One region of the Sphaerisporangium siamense genome, then DNA from elsewhere that is predicted to be linked to it. Evidence: riboswitches for the same ligand, from Rfam matches in the RefSeq annotation. Region 1 holds a riboswitch; the other holds the start of a gene.
What was found. Region 1 has a riboswitch for glycine ahead of gcvT (glycine cleavage system aminomethyltransferase GcvT). Riboswitches for the same ligand answer to the same signal wherever they lie in the genome.
Positions count from the first base shown of each region.

Region 1 (8,967 bases):
GCCCGGGTCGAGCCGCTGCTGCGCCGCGTCCGGCTCGGCATGGAGGGCGCGGGCATGTACGTCGAGTCCGCCAAGGGCGAGTGCAACCTCGGCCAGCACGAGATCGCCTTCCGGTTCGACGAGGCGCTCGCCACCTGCGACAACCACGGCATCTACAAGAACGGCGCCAAGGAGATCGCGGCCCAGGACGGCATGTCGATCACCTTCATGGCCAAGCCGAACCACCGCGAGGGCAATTCCTGCCACATCCACATCTCGCTGCGCACCCCCGAGGGCGACCCGGTGATGGCGGGCGACGGCCCGCACGGCCTGTCCCGGGTCGGGGAGCACTTCATCGCGGGCCAGCTCGCCGCGCTGCGCGAGTTCACGCTGCTGTACGCGCCCAACGTCAACTCCTACAAGAGGTACGTCCCGGGCAGCTTCGCGCCGACGGCGGTCAAGTGGGGCGTGGACAACCGCACGTGCGCGCTGCGCCTGGTCGGCCATGGCCCCTCGCTGCGCGTGGAGAACCGCGTGCCCGGCGGCGACGTGAACCCCTACCTGGCCGTGTCCGGCATGATCGCGGCCGGGTTGCACGGCATCGACCACGAGCTTCCGCTGGAGGAGCCCTTCGGCGGCAACGCCTACGCGGCGGGGGCGGAGACCGTGCCGGCGACGCTGCGGGACGCGCTGGCGCTGTGGCGGTCCTCGGAGATCGCCAAGGCCGCGCTCGGCGAGGAGGTCGTCGAGCACTACGCGAACAACGCCCGCGTCGAGCTGGCCGCCTTCGACGCGGCCGTCACCGACTGGGAGATGTTCCGGGGCTTCGAACGGATGTGACGATGAAGATAATCAACCCGGCCACCGAGGACGTGCTCGCGGACGTCGAGCTCGCGGACGTGGCCGAGACCGATCGCGCGGTGGCGCGGGCCAAGGCGGCCTCCCCGGCGTGGCGGGAGGTCGCGCCCGGCGACCGGGCGCGGCTGCTGCGCCGCTTCGCCGAGCTGGTCGACTCCCACGGCGAAGAGCTGGCGCGCCTGGAGGTCGCCAACGCGGGCCACCCGCTCGGCAACGCCCGCTGGGAGGCGGGCAACGTCCGCGACGTGCTGCACTTCTACGCGGGCGCGCCGGAGCGCAACCACGGCAGGCAGATCCCGGTCGCGGGCGGGGTGGACATCACGTTCGCCGAGCCGCTCGGCGTCGTCGGCGTCATCCTGCCGTGGAACTTCCCCATGGTGATCATGACGTGGGGCGTCGCCCCGGCGCTCGCCGCGGGCAACACGGTGATCGTGAAGCCGGCCGAGTGGACTCCGCTCACCGCCGCGCGGCTGGCCGAGCTGGCGCTGGAAGCCGGCATCCCCGAAGGGGTGCTCCAGGTCCTGCCCGGCGCGGGCGAGGTCGCGGGGGCCCGCCTCGTCGAGCACCCGGACGTGCGAAAGATCGTGTTCACCGGGTCCACCGAGGTCGGCAAGCTGATCGCCGCGAGCGCCGCGCGGACCGTCAAGCGTCTCACGCTGGAGCTCGGCGGCAAGAGCGCCAACGTGGTGTTCGCCGACGCCGACCTGGAGCGGGCCGCCGCGACCGCGCCGTCCGCGGTGTTCGACAACAGCGGGCAGGACTGCTGCGCCCGCTCGCGCGTCCTCGTCCAGCGCCCCGTCCTGGAGGAGTTCCTCGACCGCCTCGGCGCCGCCGTCGCGTCCCTGACCGTGGGCGACCCACTGGACCCCGGCACCGACCTCGGCCCGCTCATCAGCGCCGAGCACCGCGCGCGGGTGGCCTCGTTCGTCACCGGCACGCCGCGCTTCCAGGGCGCCTGCCCGTCCGGCAGGGGCTTCTGGTTCCCGCCGACCGTGCTCACCCACGAGTCGCTGGACGAGCGCGCGTTCACCGAGGAGATCTTCGGCCCGGTGGTCAGCGTGGTGCCGTTCGACGACGAGGCGGACGCCGTGCGCATCGCCAACGACACCGTGTACGGGCTGTCCGGTTCGATCTGGACGCGGGACGTGGGCCGCGCGCTGCGGACGGCCCGGGCGATCGAGTCGGGCAACCTGTCGGTCAACTCCCACTCCTCGGTGCGGTACTGGACGCCGTTCGGCGGTTTCAAGCAGTCCGGCCTGGGCCGGGAGCTCGGCCCCGACGCGCTGGCCGCGTTCACCGAGACCAAGAACGTCTTCATCGCGCACTGACGCACGACCCGTCAAGGAGATCTTCACCATGCAGCGACTGCGTGACCGCGTGGCCGTGATCACGGGCGCCGCGAGCGGCATCGGGCTCGCCACGGCCCGCCGCTTCGCCGAGGAGGGCGCCAGGGTGGTCTGCGCCGACGTGGACGAGGCCGCGGGCGCCAAGGCGGCCGAGGAGGTGGGCGGCCTGTTCGTCCGCGCCGACGTCACCAGCGAGGAGGACGTCGCCCGCATGTTCGAGACGGCCTTCGAGACCTACGGCAGCGTGGACATCGCGTTCAACAACGCGGGCATCTCGCCGCCCGACGACGACTCGATCCTGACCACCGGCATCGAGGCGTGGCGGCGGGTCCAGGACGTCAACCTGACCAGTGTCTACCTGTGCTGCAAGCACGTCATCCCGTACATGCGGCGGCAGGGCAAGGGCTCGATCATCAACACCGCGTCGTTCGTGGCGGTCATGGGCTCGGCGACGTCGCAGATCTCCTACACCGCCTCCAAGGGCGGCGTGCTGGCGATGTCCCGCGAGCTCGGCGTGCAGTTCGCCCGCGAGGGCATCCGGGTGAACGCGCTGTGCCCGGGGCCGGTCAACACGCCGCTGCTCCAGGAGTTGTTCGCCAAGGACCCCGAGCGCGCCCAGCGCCGCCTCGTGCACGTCCCGCTCGGGCGGTTCGCCGAGGCGTCCGAGATCGCCGCCGCGGTCGCGTTCCTGGCCTCGGACGACGCGAGCTTCATCACCGGGGCGGAGTTCCTGGTGGACGGCGGCATCTCCGGCGCGTACGTGACCCCGCTGTAGGAGGGCGCCATGGCACGGCCGGTCATCGGGATCACCTGCTACGTCGAGCGGGCCTCGTTCACCGTGTGGGACGCCCGCGCGGCGCTGCTGCCGTACGACTACGTCGACCGGGTCGCGCGGGCCGGGGGCCAGCCGGTGCTGCTGCCTCCGGCGGGCGACCCGGCGCCGCTGGTGGAGCGGCTGGACGGGCTCATCGTCGCGGGCGGCGGGGACGTGGACCCGTCCCGATACGGTGAGGAGCCGCACGCGCGCACGAGCCACATCAGGGAGTTCCGCGACGCGGCGGAGTTCGAACTGGTCGCCGCGGCGCTGAAGGCCGGGCTGCCGTTCCTCGGCGTCTGCCGGGGCATGCAGGTGCTGAACGTACACCTCGGCGGCACCCTGCACCAGCACCTGCCCGACCTGGTCGGCCACGACGGCCACTCCCCCGCCCCCGGCCGGTACGGCCACCTGCCCGTGCGCCCGGAGGGGGGCAGCAGGCTGGCCGACGTCCTCGGCGCCGACCCCGTCCGGACCGCCCACTACCACCACCAGGCCGTCGCCCGCCTCGGCGCGGGCCTGGTGGTCGCGGCCACGTCCGGCGACGGGGCCGTCGAGGCGGTGGAGCTGCCGGAACTGCCCTTCGCCCTCGCCGTGCAGTGGCATCCGGAGACCGGCGAGGACACCCGCCTGTTCCGAGCGCTGGTGTCGGCCGCCGCCGCCTGACGTGCCCCCCCTGTCGCCACCCCGGTGGGCATGGACAGGCGGGCGTGCGTTGGTAGGGTGGTCGAGAACACCGATGATCCCGTGCGGGAGAGAGTCCTGACATCCGGTCAGGACCCCTGAAGGAGCAAGTCCTCCCCGCGAACCTCACAAGGCAAAGGACCGCGCGGGAAAGGTGATCTCTGGAAAGCAGGTCCCCTCCGGGGGCCTCGCCGAAGGTGAAAGTCCGGCAAAACCCGGGCGAAACTCTCAGGCACCGATGACAGAGGGGGAGGATGCTCTCATCCAATCCTGTCTGAGGTGCGCATCATGTCCAGACCCACACCGCTCCGCGAGGTGCACGAGAGCCTCGGCGCGACGCTCACCGACTTCGCCGGCTGGCTGATGCCGTTGCGCTACGGCAGCGAGTCCGCCGAGCACAACGCGGTGCGCACGGCCGCCGGGCTGTTCGACCTCTCCCACATGGGCGAGATCTTCGTCACCGGCCCGCAGGCCGGGGAGGCGCTCGACCACGCGCTGATCGGCCACCTGTCCGCCCTGGAGCCGGGCCGCGCCCGCTACACCATGATCTGCGCCGCCGACGGCGGCGTCCTGGACGACCTGATCGTCTACCGGCTGGCCGCGGAGGAGTTCCTCGTCGTCGCCAACGCCTCCAACTACCCCAAGGTCGCCGCCGAGCTGACCGAGCGGTCGGCGGACTTCGACGCCGAGGTGGAGGACCGCTCCGACCAGTACGCGCTGGTCGCCGTCCAGGGCCCCCGGTCGCAGGAGATCCTCGCCACGCTCACCGACGCCGACCTGCCCTCGCTGAAGTACTACGCCGGCCTGCCCGCCACGGTCGCCGGGGTGAAGGCCCTCATCGCCCGCACCGGCTACACCGGCGAGGACGGCTTCGAGCTGTTCGTCGCGGCCGGCGACGCCGTCACCCTCTGGCAGGAGCTCACCAAGGCGGGCGACGCGTACGGGCTGCGCCCCGCCGGCCTGTCCGCCCGCGACACGCTCCGGCTCGAAGCCGGCATGCCCCTGTACGGCAACGAGCTGAACGCCGGGCTCACTCCCTTCGACGCGGGCCTCGGCCGCGTCGTACGGTTCGACAAGCCCGGCGACTTCGTCGGCCGCGCGGCCCTCGCGCCGCTGAAGGACATCCCGCCGCGCCGCCGCCTCACCGGGCTCGTCGCGCGGGGCCGCCGAGTGCCACGCCACGGATACCCCGTGGTACGGCTGACTGACGGCACCGTCGTTGGAGAGGTCACCAGCGGCGCACCCTCGCAGTCCCTCGGCAAGCCGATCGCGATGGCCTACGTGGACACGGACGTGTCCGAGGGGCTCGCGGTCGACATCCGTGGAAGCCATGAACCGGTCGACGTGGTTGACCTGCCTTTTTACCGGAGGAGCAAGTGAGCAGCATTCCCGAGGAGCTCAGCTACACCAAGGAGCACGAGTGGATCGCCGGCCTGGAGGACGGCATCACCGTGACCGTGGGCATCACGGCGTACGCCGCCGAGTCGCTGGGTGACGTCGTCTTCGTCCAGCTTCCCGAGGCGGGCGCGACCGTCGAGGCGGGCGACGCCGTGGGCGAGGTCGAGTCCACCAAGTCCGTCAGCGACATCTACGCGCCGGTCAGCGGCGAGGTCATAGAGGTCAACCAGGTCGTCGTGGACGACCCGTCGCTGGTCAACTCCGACCCCTACGGCGACGGCTGGCTGTTCCGCGTGCGCGTCCAGGACACCCCGGAGGACCTGCTCTCCGCCGAGGAGTACGCCACCGTCACCACCGCGGACTCCTGACCTTCGTTCGCCCTCTCCTGGCGGCTCCGGCGGGCCACCGCTCGCCGGAGCGTCCCTTCTCTCGTCACATGTTCCGAAGGTTCGCCACACACGTTCCGAAGGGCACAGATCAATGGCGATCAGCGTCTTCGACCTGTTCAAAATCGGTATAGGTCCGTCCAGCTCCCACACCGGCGGCCCCATGGCCGCCGCCCACAAGTTCGCCAGGGGACTCAAGCAGGACGGGCTCCTGGAGAAGACGGCCCGCGTCGAGGTGATCCTCTACGGTTCCCTGGGCCTGACCGGCAAAGGCCACGGCAGCGACAAGGCGGTCCTGCTCGGCCTGTCCGGCGAGAAGCCCGAGCTCGTCGACGTGGACACCGTGGACGAGCGGCTCGCCGAGATGCGCGCGTCCGGGACGCTCCGGCTGTTCGGCGCCCAGGAGATCCCTTTCGTCGTTGGCGAGCACTGCGTCTTCGAACGCAAGGTCTCGCTGCCGCACCACCCCAACGGCATGCGGTTCACCGCCTTCTCCCCCGAGGGCGACACCCTGCGCGAGAAGGTCTACTACTCGGTGGGCGGCGGGTTCGTCGTCGACGAGAACGCCACCGGCGCCGACCGCATCAAAGCCGACGACACCGAGCTGCCCCACCCGTTCGCCACCGCCGCCGAGCTGCTCAAGCAGTGCGCCGACACCGGCCTGTCGATCTCCGGGCTGATGCTGGAGAACGAGAAGGCGTTCGGCCGCACCGAGGCCGACATCCGCGCCGGCCTGCTCAACCTGTGGCGGGTCATGTCCGAGTGCGTCCGGCGCGGCACCACCAAGGAGGGCGTGCTGCCGGGCGGCCTGAAGGTCAAGCGGCGCGCCAACCAGATGCTGCGGCGGCTGCAGAGCGAGAGCCCCGAGAAGGACCCTCTGCAGACCATGGACTGGGTCACGCTGTTCGCCCTCGCCGTCAACGAGGAGAACGCGGCCGGGGGACGCATCGTCACCGCCCCCACCAACGGCGCCGCCGGCATCATCCCCGCCGTACTGACGTACTACGACCGTTTCGTCCCCAACGCCGATGAGGACGGCGTCATCCGCTTCCTGCTCACCGCCGGGGCGATCGGCGTCCTGTTCAAGGAGAACGCCTCGATCTCCGGCGCGGAGGTCGGCTGCCAGGGCGAGGTCGGCTCCGCCTGCTCCATGGCCGCCGCCGGCCTCACCGAGGCCCTCGGCGGCACCCCCGAGCAGGTCGAGAACGCCGCCGAGATCGGCATCGAGCACAACCTCGGCCTCACCTGCGACCCCATCGGCGGCCTCGTCCAGATCCCCTGCATCGAACGCAACGCGGTCGCCTCCATCAAGGCCATCACCGCCACCCGCATCGCCCTCCGCGGCGACGGCCGCCACTTCGTCAGCCTCGACAAGGCCATCAAGACCATGCGCGACACCGGCCGCGACATGCTCGACAAGTACAAGGAAACCAGCCGCGGCGGCCTCGCCGTCAACGTCATCGAGTGCTGACCGGCGCTCCTCTCCCCCGCAAGCCGGCGGCCCGCGATCAGGAGGCCGCCGTCCCCCGGGCGAACCAGACGGCCGCGGCGGCGCAGACCGCGGCGGCGAGGAGCAACGACAACGCCGTGCCGCTGGGGAGGGCGGCGAGGGAGCCCATGCTGGCGACGCCGAGGGTGGCGCCGGTCTGGCGGACGGCGTTCAGGAGTCCTCCGGCCGCTCCGGCCGTGCCGGGTGGGGCGGTGGCGAGGATGGCGGTGACCAGGGCGGGGAGGGCGAAGGAGACGCCGAGGCCGGTGAGGAGCAGGCCCACGGCGTGCCAGCCGTAACCTGCTCCGGCCCAGGAGGCCCAGCCGAGTGCCGTGCCGCCCGCGGTGAGCAGGCCGAGGCCGGCGAGGATGGGCGGGCGGGGGCCGACGCGAGCCACGATGCGGCCGGTGAGCGGTGGGTTGAGGACAAACGGCAAGGTGAGGGGCAGGAAGGTCAGGCCGCTGGTGAGGGCGCTGAGTCCGTGCTCGCGCTGGAACAGCAACGGCAGGACGAACAGGTTCCCGTTGAGGGCGAAGGTGACCGCCGCGCCCGCCGCCAGCGTCACCCGCACGCCGCGCCCGCGCAGCAGCTCCCGGTGGAGCACCGGGGCCGTACTCCGCCGTTCCAGGGTCGCGAAGACGGCGCCCGCCAGCACCGTGACCGTCCCCGAGATCGCCGCGTGGGCCCAGGAGCGCGCGCCGGCGGCGATGAGCGTGTCGGTCAGCAGCGCGAGCGCGGCGCAGACGGCGAGCTGGGCGGGCCAGTGGATGCGCCGGTCGCCGCGCGGGGCGCGAATCGACCGGCCCGCCGTCAGCGCGAGCACCAGCACCGTGAGCGGCACGTTGACCAGGAAGACGGCCCGCCAGCCCGCCAGGTCCACCAGGAGGCCCCCGGCGACGGGCCCCGCCGCCACCGCCGAACCGCTGATCGCCGCCCAGGCCGCCACGGCGCGGGTGCGCGCTGCCGGGTCCGGGTACAGCCAGGCGATCAGCGCCATCGAGGCGGGCACGCAGGCGGCCCCGGCGGCGCCGAGGACCGCCCGCAGCGCGACCAGGACGGGCAGGGTCGGGGCTGTCGCCGACAGCAGCGAGACGAGGCCGAAGACGACGATCCCGGCGCGGAACACGCGGTGCGCGCCGTAACGGTCGGCGACGGCGCCGGCCGACAGCAGCAGGGCGCCGAACACCACGGTGTATCCGGTGGTGGCCCACTGCAGCCCTGCCATCGAGGCGTGCAGCGACGCGGCAAGGTCCGGCTCAGCGACCGACAGCACGGTCATGTCCAGCAACACCATGAAATATCCGAGCGAGATGCCCACCAGGACGGCCGGGCGACGTCCCCGCCGGGCCGTTACTCGGCGCGTTCCGTTCGTAGGGTGTCCCCACCCTGTCCCCGCGCCCGGTGTCGCGTCCGCGTGGGAGGAGGTGTCAGTGGTCATGCCGTCCACTGTGCGGACCCGGCCGTGCCGCCTCCACCGGCCCGGCCGCAGGACTCGTGCGGAAATTCCGAACGCTCCGCGTGAGTTCGTCCTGACATGGAACTACGCCAGTTGCGGACGTTCGAGGCGGTCGTCCGGCACCGGACGGTGACCGACGCCGCCGTCGCCCTGGAGCTGTCCCCCTCCAGTGTCTCGGAGCAGGTCCGCACCCTGGAGAGGTCGCTCGGGGTGGCGCTGTTCGAACGCACCCCCAAGGGCATGCGCCTGACCGGAGCGGGCGAACGGCTGCTGAGCTGGACCGGCCGCCTGCTCGACCAGGCCGAGCAAGCACGCAGAGAAGTCACCGGCCAGGCCCGCGCACTCCGCCTGGGCGCCCTGGAGACGATCGCCGCCACCCACGTACCCGGCGTCCTGACCCGACTCGCCGCACGCCGCCGGGACCGCGAAGCCATCCCCGTCACGAACCACGGCCGACCGCCCGGCACGCACCGCCCGGACACCGAAGTACCGGCGACCCCCAGCACAAGCCACAACGAACCACTCCCTGTAAGCCGCCCGGACGCCGAAGTTCGGGT
Region 1 covers NZ_JACHND010000001.1:7,819,942-7,828,908, forward strand. The annotation lists gene BJ982_RS35350 (glutamine synthetase family protein) at 1-819, shown strand, start outside; gene BJ982_RS35355 (aldehyde dehydrogenase family protein) at 822-2,165, shown strand; gene BJ982_RS35360 (3-oxoacyl-ACP reductase) at 2,194-2,958, shown strand; gene BJ982_RS35365 (gamma-glutamyl-gamma-aminobutyrate hydrolase family protein) at 2,968-3,663, shown strand; glycine riboswitch at 3,738-3,835, shown strand; glycine riboswitch at 3,836-3,936, shown strand; gene gcvT (glycine cleavage system aminomethyltransferase GcvT) at 3,970-5,061, shown strand; gene gcvH (glycine cleavage system protein GcvH) at 5,058-5,447, shown strand; gene BJ982_RS35380 (L-serine ammonia-lyase) at 5,560-6,936, shown strand; gene BJ982_RS35385 (MFS transporter) at 6,974-8,272, opposite strand; gene BJ982_RS35390 (LysR family transcriptional regulator) at 8,489-8,967, shown strand, end outside.

Region 2 (8,967 bases), 1.8 Mb from region 1:
GGCCAACCTCCGCCTGGTGGTGTCGGTCGCCAAGAAGTACACCGACCGCGGCATGGCCCTGCTGGACGTCGTGCAGGAGGGCAACCTCGGGCTGATCCGCGCGGTCGAGAAGTTCGACTACTCCAAGGGCTACAAGTTCTCCACCTACGCCATGTGGTGGATCCGCCAGGCGATCCAGCGCGGTTTCGCCGACTCGGCGCGCACGATCCGCCTGCCGGTGCACGTACTGGAGCTGCTGTCCAAGCTGTCGCGCGTCGAGCGCGACATGCACCAGCGGCTGGGCCGCGAGCCCACTCCCGAGGAGCTGGCGGTCGAGCTGGACAAGACCCCCGACCAGATCGAGGAGCTCCTGCGCACCAGCCGCCAGCCGATCAGCCTCAACGCGACGATCGGCGAGGACGGCGAGACCACGATCGGCGACCTGATCGAGGACGTCGACGCGCCCGAGGCCTCCGAGGTCGTGGACCGTCAGCTTCTCGGCGCCGAGCTGCGCGGCGTGCTGGACAACCTGACCCCGCGCGAGGCCAAGATCATGGCGCTGCGCTTCGGGCTGATCGACGGCAAGCCGCACACGCTGGACGAGATCGGCAAGCACCTGGGCCTGACCCGGGAGCGGATCCGCCAGCTGGAGAAGGAGTCCCTCTCCAAGCTCCGCCACCCGAGCAACACCCGACCCCTGCTCGACTGGGCGAGCTGACCCCCGCCTACCGTTCATCCCGGCCGGCTCGGTCCACCCGAGCCGGCCGGACCGTTTCCGGGGCCGTTCCTCTAGTGCGTGGGGGCGGTGCCGGCGCCGGAGGGGTAGGCGCGCGGGGCGCGGACGATGCCGGTGAGGCGGTTCTCCTCGCGCAGGGTGCGCAGGCGGTCGACCTCGGCGGTCCACTTGGCGCCCTCGGGGGTGGCGACCCCCTTGCGGCGGCGGATGCGGTCGTCGTAGGCGCGCACGCCGAGAGTCGCCCGGCGGGCCGCCTCAGCGGTGCGCAGCGCGTCGGTCAGCGCGCGGTCGAAGGCCAGGCCCGCGGCGCGCAGCTCGGCGGTGCCCGCGCCCTCGGCCTGCGCCCGGCGCAGCTCGCGCTCGGCCTCGCGCGCCTTGTGGAGCACCTGGGCGAAGCCCTTCCCGACCTCCTGGTCGGCGTGGTGCCTGACCTCCGCCTCCCGGCTCACCCTCGGACGGAAAAACGCCATCGCGCTGCCCTTTCTCGGCCTTTTCGCCGGTGATCCGGCGCTTGTCGCACGCCCTAGCGTACGCCGCTCCGGGAGCGGCCGGGTTCGCGGACCGGCGCGGCGGCCTTTACAAAGTAAGTCATATTGTGGATCATGGCGGCATGCCGGCGAAACGACCTCCCGTTCCCCTGTCCCGCGAGCGCATCATCGAGGCGGCGCTCCACATCGCCGACGGCCAGGGCCTGCGGCGGCTGACCATGCGGCGTCTCGGCGACGCGCTGCAGGTGGAGGCGATGGCCATCTACCACCACCTGCCGCGCGGCAAGGAGGCGCTGATGGACGCGCTGGCCGAGCACGTCACCACCGTCGCGGTCGAGCCGTCCGGCGCGGCGAGCTGGCAGGAGGTGGCCCGCGCGTGGGCCCGCGCCGCCAGGACGGCCCTGCTCGACCACCCCGGCGTGCTGGCCCTGGCACTGACCAAGCCTCCCCGGGGCACCGCGCTGACGGCGATCCGCGAGCAGACCCAGCAGCTCGCCGAGGCGGGCCTGGACGACGCGCCGCGCGCCGTGCGCACCCTGCGGGCCTTCGTGATGGGCAGCGTGGCGGTGGAGATCCAGCGCTCCGGCTGGGCCGCGGGCCCCGCGGACGACGACGAGGACGCCCTCCCCCACCCCGGCCCGGGTTCCGGGACGGCGGCCCTCGCGGGGCGGGAGGGCGCCGAACCGGCCGAGGAGGCCGTGGACGCCTTCGAGCGGGGCCTGGAGGCCGTGCTCAGGGGGCTCGCCCCGGCGTAACCATACGTTTATCCGTTCGGCGGCGAGTCGTATTGAGACCGTTATCTTGGCTGGGGCACGCTTGTGCCGCAGGTCACACCGCATGAGACCAGCCCTGCCGGCCCCCTTGACCCCCCTAATCGAAGGATCTAAACCGTCCTAATGGGCTATGTCGCCCGCGTGTGACCCGCAGCACACTTACTCTGTAAGTGTGTGCCAGCACACACATCGACAGCAAAGCGTTCGGCCCCGTCCGACGGGGGCGGGGGAATCGGAGCGGGCGAAGGCGCCCACGCCGAGAACCCCGGCCGGACACCAGACCGAGAGAGAGATCCGGAGGCACGCCGATGTGCCCGCATGAGCCGTCCTGTCCGAGCACCACCGCGCCGGACCGCGAAGCCGCCCGCACGATCGCGGCACACCCTGAGCAGGGGTGGAGCCTGTTGTGCAACGGCATCGTGCTTTTCGAGGACACCGGGGAGCTCCTGCCCGACGGCGCGATCATCGCCCCGCACCGCCCCACCGACCTCGCGATCAGCGCGGCCTGACACCCTCACGCGTAACGGGGGCCGAGCCACTCCGCGACCACCTCGCCCACCCGGGCGGGGTTTTTCTTGAACTCGTGCGCCTCACCCGGCAGCACGACCAGCTTGGCGGCGTCCGCGGCGTCGGGCACGCCGAAGGGATCGCGGTCGCCGTTCACCACGAGCACCTCCACGCCCGCCTCGCGCAGTTCACCGGCCCGTGAGCGGTCGGGCCTGCCCGGCGGGCGCAGCGGGAAGGCCAGCGCCACCACGGCCTCCGCCCCGGCGGCGCGCGCGGTCCTGCAGGCCACCCGTGCCCCGTTGCTCCGCCCTCCCTGCACGAGGGCCAGCCCGGGATACCGGCGCCGCAGCTCGGCCACCAGAGCCGTCCACGCCTCGTCCTGGCGGACGGCCGACCCTGGGGCCCGGGCCCCGGCCACCCGGAACGGCTGCAGCACCCGCGCCACCGTTCCGCCGACGCCGGTGACGGCGTCGCGCACCGCCAGCAGGTCGGGCGACTCCACGCCCCCGGCGGACCCGTGGGTGAGCACGAACAGGAACCGCGAACCGGGGGCCTCGTCGACCTCCACGATCGCCGGGCCGCTCGGCGTCACGATGCGCATGGCCCACACCGTACCTGCGGAGGACGCCGCTACTTCTCGCGGGGGATGTCCTCGGCCGGAGGTGCGTGACAGATTAGGGCGGTGCCGGATAATCCACGCGATGAGCTGCGGGCGACCGTCGAGGCCAGGCGCGATCTCGGGCCCGACTACGAGAACGCGCTGATCGAGTCGTTCCTCGACAAACTGGACACCACGCTCGATACCCGGGTGCGCGCGGCGGTGGCCGCCCAGAACGGGCATCCCGACGGCTACGCCCCGCCCTACGGCGGCCCGCAGCCCGCGCCGGGCAATCCCCCCTCGCAGCGGGTCGACCCCTCGCTGCCGATCGCGCTCGGATCGCTGGGCATCGGCGTCCCGCTCACGGCGATCGCCGCGGCCGGCGCCGGGCCCGGGGGGCTGTTCCTGGCCTGGACGGGCATCGTTCTCGTCAACATCGCCGCCGCCCTGGGCCGCCGCAAGGGCCGCTGACCCGGCGCGAGGGGCCCCCGGGCTGAACTCTGGTCCGGGAAGGGCCTCTGCGGGCGCCTGGGGCCGCTCAGCCGGTGGTGTGCCCGCCGCCCGGGGTCGCGCCGCCGGCCGCCGCGCCGTCCCCGGCCGTGTACCGCTCCCCCGCCTCGTCCTCGCCCTCGTCCGGTAAGTACTCGCCGTCCGGGGCGTCGTCGGCGAAGGCCGCGTCGTCGCGGGCCCGGCGCAGGCGCACCTGGGCCGCGACCTCCTCGTCGGGGTGGCCGAGGCCGTAGTCCCACACCGTGGCGGCGTCGGCGTCCCTGCCGCGCAGCGGGAGCACGCGGGCCAGCAGCTCGATCGCCAGCGCCGTGCCGTCGGGGTCGCCGGCCTCCTCGGCGGCGGAGGCGAACTCGCCGCACGCCAGGTCCAGGTGGGCCATGCCGAGCAGCACGCGCAGCCGCCCCTGCTCGGCGGCGTCCGGCACCTGCAGCGCCTCGGCGGCCACGTCGGCGGCCTCCCCCGCCGCGCCGTCCTCCAGCAGCCGCCCGGCCAGGAGCTGGGCGGCCCGGGAGCCCACCACGGGGTCGCCGGTGGCCAGCGCCGCCCGCAACGCCGCCTCGGCCGCCGATTCGTCGCCCTGCCGCTCGGCGATGCGCGCCAGCGCCATGTGGGCCGCGGGCAGGTAGGCCGGGGTCCCGAGGCCGATCACCGCCTGCCAGGCGGCGCGCGCCTGGTCGCCGAGGTCCTCCTCCTCGAACCCGCGGGCCAGCAGGCAGGCCGCCTGGGCGGCGTACTCCGGGTGGCCGGTGGCCAGGGCCGTGCGGGCCGCGGCCCTGGACCCGGCGACGTCGCCGCGCCGCTCCAGCACCACGGCCAGGCCGACGGCGGCCTGGGCGCGGTCGGCCCCGCCGTCGTCGGCGGCCAGTTCGGCGAAGATCTCGGCCGCCGCGTCCAGCTCGCCGTTCTCGGCGAGCCGCCGCGCGTCGTCGATCCGCCGGCCGGAGTCCACCTCGTGCGCCGCCATCAAGACCTCTTCTCCGCGTGGGGGGAGTGGGGGGAACCGCGGGTCTCGCGACGCGGAAGGCGCCGTCGCGCGCGACATATTATGCCGATCGGGACGGCCTCCGGGGCGGCGTACGTCAGTCCTCGTAGGCCTCCAGCGGGGGGCAGGAGCACACCAGGTTGCGGTCGCCGTAGGCCTGGTCGATGCGGCGGACCGGCGACCAGTACTTGCCCTCGCGCAGCGCCGGGACGGGGTAGGCCGCCTCGGTGCGCGTGTAGGGGTGCTTCCAGTCGTCGGCCACCAGGCAGTCGGCGGTGTGCGGGGCGCCCCGCAGGGGGTTGTCGGCGCGGTCGTAGGCGCCGGAGGCCACCTTGGCGATCTCGCACCTGATCGCGATCATGGCGTCGCAGAAGCGGTCCAGCTCGGCCAGGTCCTCGCTCTCGGTGGGCTCGATCATCAGGGTGCCCGCCACCGGGAAGGACATGGTCGGCGCGTGGAAGCCGTAGTCGATCAGGCGCTTGGCGACGTCGTCGACGGTGACGCCGGTCTCCTTGGTGATCTGGCGCAGGTCCACGATGCACTCGTGCGCCACCAGGCCCTCGCGGCCGGTGTAGAGCACCGGGTAATGGGGAGCGAGCCGGCGCGCCAGGTAGTTGGCCGACAGGATGGCCTGCTCTGTGGCCGCCGTGAGGCCCTCGCCGCCCATCATGCGCACGTAGGCCCACGAGATGGGCAGGATGCCCGCCGAGCCGTACGGCGCCGCCGAGACCGGCCCGACCGGCCCGCCGTCCCGCAGCGGGTGGCCGGGCAGGTAGGCCGCCAGGTGGGCGCGCACCGCGACCGGGCCGACGCCGGGGCCGCCGCCGCCGTGCGGGATGCAGAAGGTCTTGTGCAGGTTCAGGTGGGAGACGTCGGCGCCGAACTCGCCGGGCTTGGCCAGCCCGACCAGGGCGTTGAGGTTGGCCCCGTCGACGTAGACCTGGCCGCCGGCCTCGTGGACGCGCGCGCAGATCGCGGTGATCGTCTCCTCGTACACGCCGTGCGTGGAGGGGTAGGTCACCATGATCGCGGCGAGCCGGTCGCGGTGCTTGCCGATCTTGGCGTCGAGGTCGGCGAGGTCCACGTTGCCCTGGTCGTCGCAGGCCACCACGACCACCCGCATGCCGGCCATGACGGCGCTGGCGGCGTTGGTGCCGTGCGCCGAGGACGGGATGAGGCACACGTCGCGCTCGAGGTCGCCGTTGTCGCGGTGGTAGGCGCGGATGGCCAGCAGGCCGGCGAACTCGCCCTGGGAGCCGGCGTTGGGCTGCAGCGAGACCGCGTCGTAGCCGGTGACCTCGGCCAGCCAGCGCTCCAGGTCGCCGATGAGCGCGAGGTAGCCCTCGGTCTGGTCGGCGGGCGCGTAGGGGTGCAGGCCGGCCAGCTCGGGCCAGGTGATCGGCTCCATCTCGGTGGTGGCGTTGAGCTTCATCGTGCACGAGCCGAGCGGGATCATCGACCGGTCCAGCGCGATGTCCTTGTCCTGGAGCCGGCGCAGGTAGCGCAGCAGCGCGGTCTCGGAGCGGTGCGCGCGGAACACCGGGTGGGCCAGGTACTCGGTGGAGCGCAGCAGCTCGGCGGGCAGCGCGTCGGAGGCGGCGGTGTCCACGTCCTCCAGGACGACGCCCTCCAGGCCGAAGGCCTCCCAGACCGCGGCCAGGTGGCCGCCGGTGGTGGTCTCGTCGCAGGCGACGCCCACGTGGTCGGCGTCCATCTGGCGCAGGTTGATCCCGCGGGCGCGGGCGGCGGCCACTACCTCGCCGGCCCGGCCGGGCACCCGGGCCAGCACCGTGTCGAAGAACGCCTCGTGGACGACCTCGACGCCCGCGCCGCGCAGCCCGGCGGCCAGGACGGCCGCGTGCCGGTGGACGCGCTGGGCGATGCGCCTGAGCCCCTCGGGGCCGTGGTAGACGGCGTACATGCCGGCGATGACGGCGAGCAGGACCTGGGCGGTGCAGATGTTGCTGGTGGCCTTCTCCCGGCGGATGTGCTGCTCGCGGGTCTGCAGGGCCAGGCGGTAGGCGGGGCGGCCGTCGGCGTCCTGGGAGACCCCGACCAGGCGTCCGGGCATCTGCCGCTGCAGGCCCTCGCGGACGGACATGTAGGCGGCGTGCGGGCCGCCGAAGCCGAGCGGGACGCCGAAGCGCTGGGAGGAGCCCACGGCGATGTCGGCGCCGAGGAGGCCGGGCGACTCCACCAGGGTGAGGGCCAGCAGGTCGGCGGCGGCGACCACCAGCGCGCCGCGGGCGTGCGCCTCCGCGGCCAGGGCGCGGAAGTCCTTGAGCCGGCCGCTCGCGCCCGGGTACTGGACCAGGACGCCGAACAGCTCGCCCTCGGGCAGCCCCTCGGACAGGTCGGCCTCGGCCAGCTCGATGCCGAGAGGCTCGGCGCGGGTGGCGAGCACGGCCTTGGTCTGCGGGAGCGCGTCGGCGTCCACGACGAACACCGGGCTCTTGGCGCGGCCCGCGCGGCGGGCCAGCGTCATCGCCTCGGCGGCGGCGGTGGCCTCGTCCAGCAGGGAGGCGCCGGCGACGTCCAGGCCGGTGAGGTCGGCGATCACGGTCTGGAAGTTGAGCAGGGCCTCCAGGCGGCCCTGGGAGATCTCGGGCTGGTAGGGGGTGTAGGCGGTGTACCAGCCGGGGTTCTCCAGCAGGTTGCGCCGGATGACGGCCGGGGTGATCGTGTCGTGGTAGCCCAGGCCGATCATGGTGGTGAGCACGCGGTTGCGGGCGGCCAGGGCGCGCAGCTCGGCGATGGCCTCGGTCTCGCTCGCCGCCAGGGGCAGGTGCAGCGGGCCCTCGGCGCGGATCATGCCGGGCACGGCGACGGCGACCAGGTCGGCGACGGAGGCGTAGCCGACGGCCTGCAGCATGCGCGCCTGCTCGTCGTCGGAGGGGCCGATGTGCCGCGTGGCGAAGGGCGGTGCGGACAGGTCGCGAAGCGGTGACCGATCGGTCATGGGTGCCCTCCTGAAGGGGTAGAGACCGGGCGCGTGGCGCGCTCGTGTGCCGTCTCCCCCTCTGTCAGCGCGGCGGGTGCCACGACCTGAGAGCTTCACCCCCCGCGGGGGGCTTGCACCGTCGGTGAGGCACGCCTGGCGGGCATGCCTGCTTTCCAGAGTCGCCTCGTCCGCGCGGTACGTGGGCCTGAGAGATTCCGGGGAGGTTGCTCCTTCGGCGCCCGGGCCAGCGGGCCGGCGCCGCGGCCGCGGCGCCTGCTCGTGCCCTCGGGTCTCTCCCGCGCGGGGTCGTAAGCCTTGAACCAACTGTACCCGCCCGTCCCGGCCGGGAGGCTACCCCAGTACCGCCCCGCCACGCGGGCGCGCGCGGGCGCCGGGTTCGCCGTACGCGGCCCCACACCGCGACCCCGCGAACCCGGGGACCGTCCCTGCCGGTCGCCGCCGATCCCCCGCCGGTTCCGGCCGGGGGGACGGCAGCCGGTCAGCCCGTCCTGCGGGCCTTCCTGCGCCGAGCCAGCTCGTCACCCGGGTGGTCCTCCGCGGTGGCGGCCGGCTCCACGCGTTCCCCCGGCAGCTCCGCCAGGGTGCCCTCGACCTCGCGCCAGACGCCGCCGAGGGCGATGCCGAACACGCCCTGGCCGCCTTCCAGCAGGTCGATGACCTCGTCGGCCGAGGTGCACTCGTAGACGCTCACGCCGTCGCTCATCAGCGTGATCTGCGCCAGGTCGTTGACCCCGCGCTCGCGCAGGTGGTGGACCGCGGTGCGGATCTGCTGGAGCGACACCCCGGTGTCGAGGAGGCGCTTGACCACCTTGAGCACGAGGATGTCGCGGAAGCTGTAGAGCCGCTGCGAGCCCGAGCCATGGGCCGGCCGCACCGACGGCTCGACGAGCTGGGTCCTGGCCCAGTAGTCGAGCTGCCGGTAGGTGATGCCGGCCGCCGAGCAGGCCGTCGGGCCGCGGTATCCCACGTCGGCGGGCAGCGACGCCGGCCGCTCGTCGAACAGCAGGCCCTGCTCTCCCGCGCGTTCCCGCGCCGACCGGCGCTGGGCCGGATCGTGCTGGCCGGCCGTCTTTCCCTCGCCGCTGCTGACCGCCACTGCGGACCTCCGGCTTTCTCTCATCCCACGGCCTGATCTGGGGGTTCGTGAATTACAACCGTGGTTTCCCTTGCACCGTAGGACCGGTGCGATGCTCAGTCAACGATCCCACCCGGCGCGTCGTGAAGCGTAAATGCCCGATATGGCGCACTGGGCTAACCCGCACGGCCGAAGTCCTCCGGGGTGATCGTGTCCAGGAACTCGCGGAACTTCTCGACCTCGTCCTCCTGGTCGTCGGGGATGATGACGCCGGCCTCGCGCACCACGTCCTCGCTGGCGAAGATGCTCGTGCCGGTGCGCAGCGCGAGCGCGATCGAGTCCGAGGGGCGTGCGCTC
Region 2 covers NZ_JACHND010000001.1:5,984,246-5,993,212, forward strand. The annotation lists gene BJ982_RS39760 (RNA polymerase sigma factor) at 1-697, shown strand, start outside; gene BJ982_RS27560 (hypothetical protein) at 769-1,164, opposite strand; gene BJ982_RS27565 (TetR/AcrR family transcriptional regulator C-terminal domain-containing protein) at 1,326-1,958, shown strand; gene BJ982_RS27570 (DUF5999 family protein) at 2,285-2,485, shown strand; gene BJ982_RS27575 (alpha/beta hydrolase family protein) at 2,491-3,084, opposite strand; gene BJ982_RS27580 (hypothetical protein) at 3,166-3,552, shown strand; gene BJ982_RS27585 (hypothetical protein) at 3,620-4,555, opposite strand; gene gcvP (aminomethyl-transferring glycine dehydrogenase) at 4,671-7,532, opposite strand; glycine riboswitch at 7,698-7,823, opposite strand; gene BJ982_RS27595 (MerR family transcriptional regulator) at 8,014-8,631, opposite strand; gene BJ982_RS27600 (bifunctional nuclease family protein) at 8,787-8,967, opposite strand, start outside.
Region 2: another riboswitch for glycine. It lies ahead of gcvP (aminomethyl-transferring glycine dehydrogenase); the one in region 1 lies ahead of gcvT (glycine cleavage system aminomethyltransferase GcvT).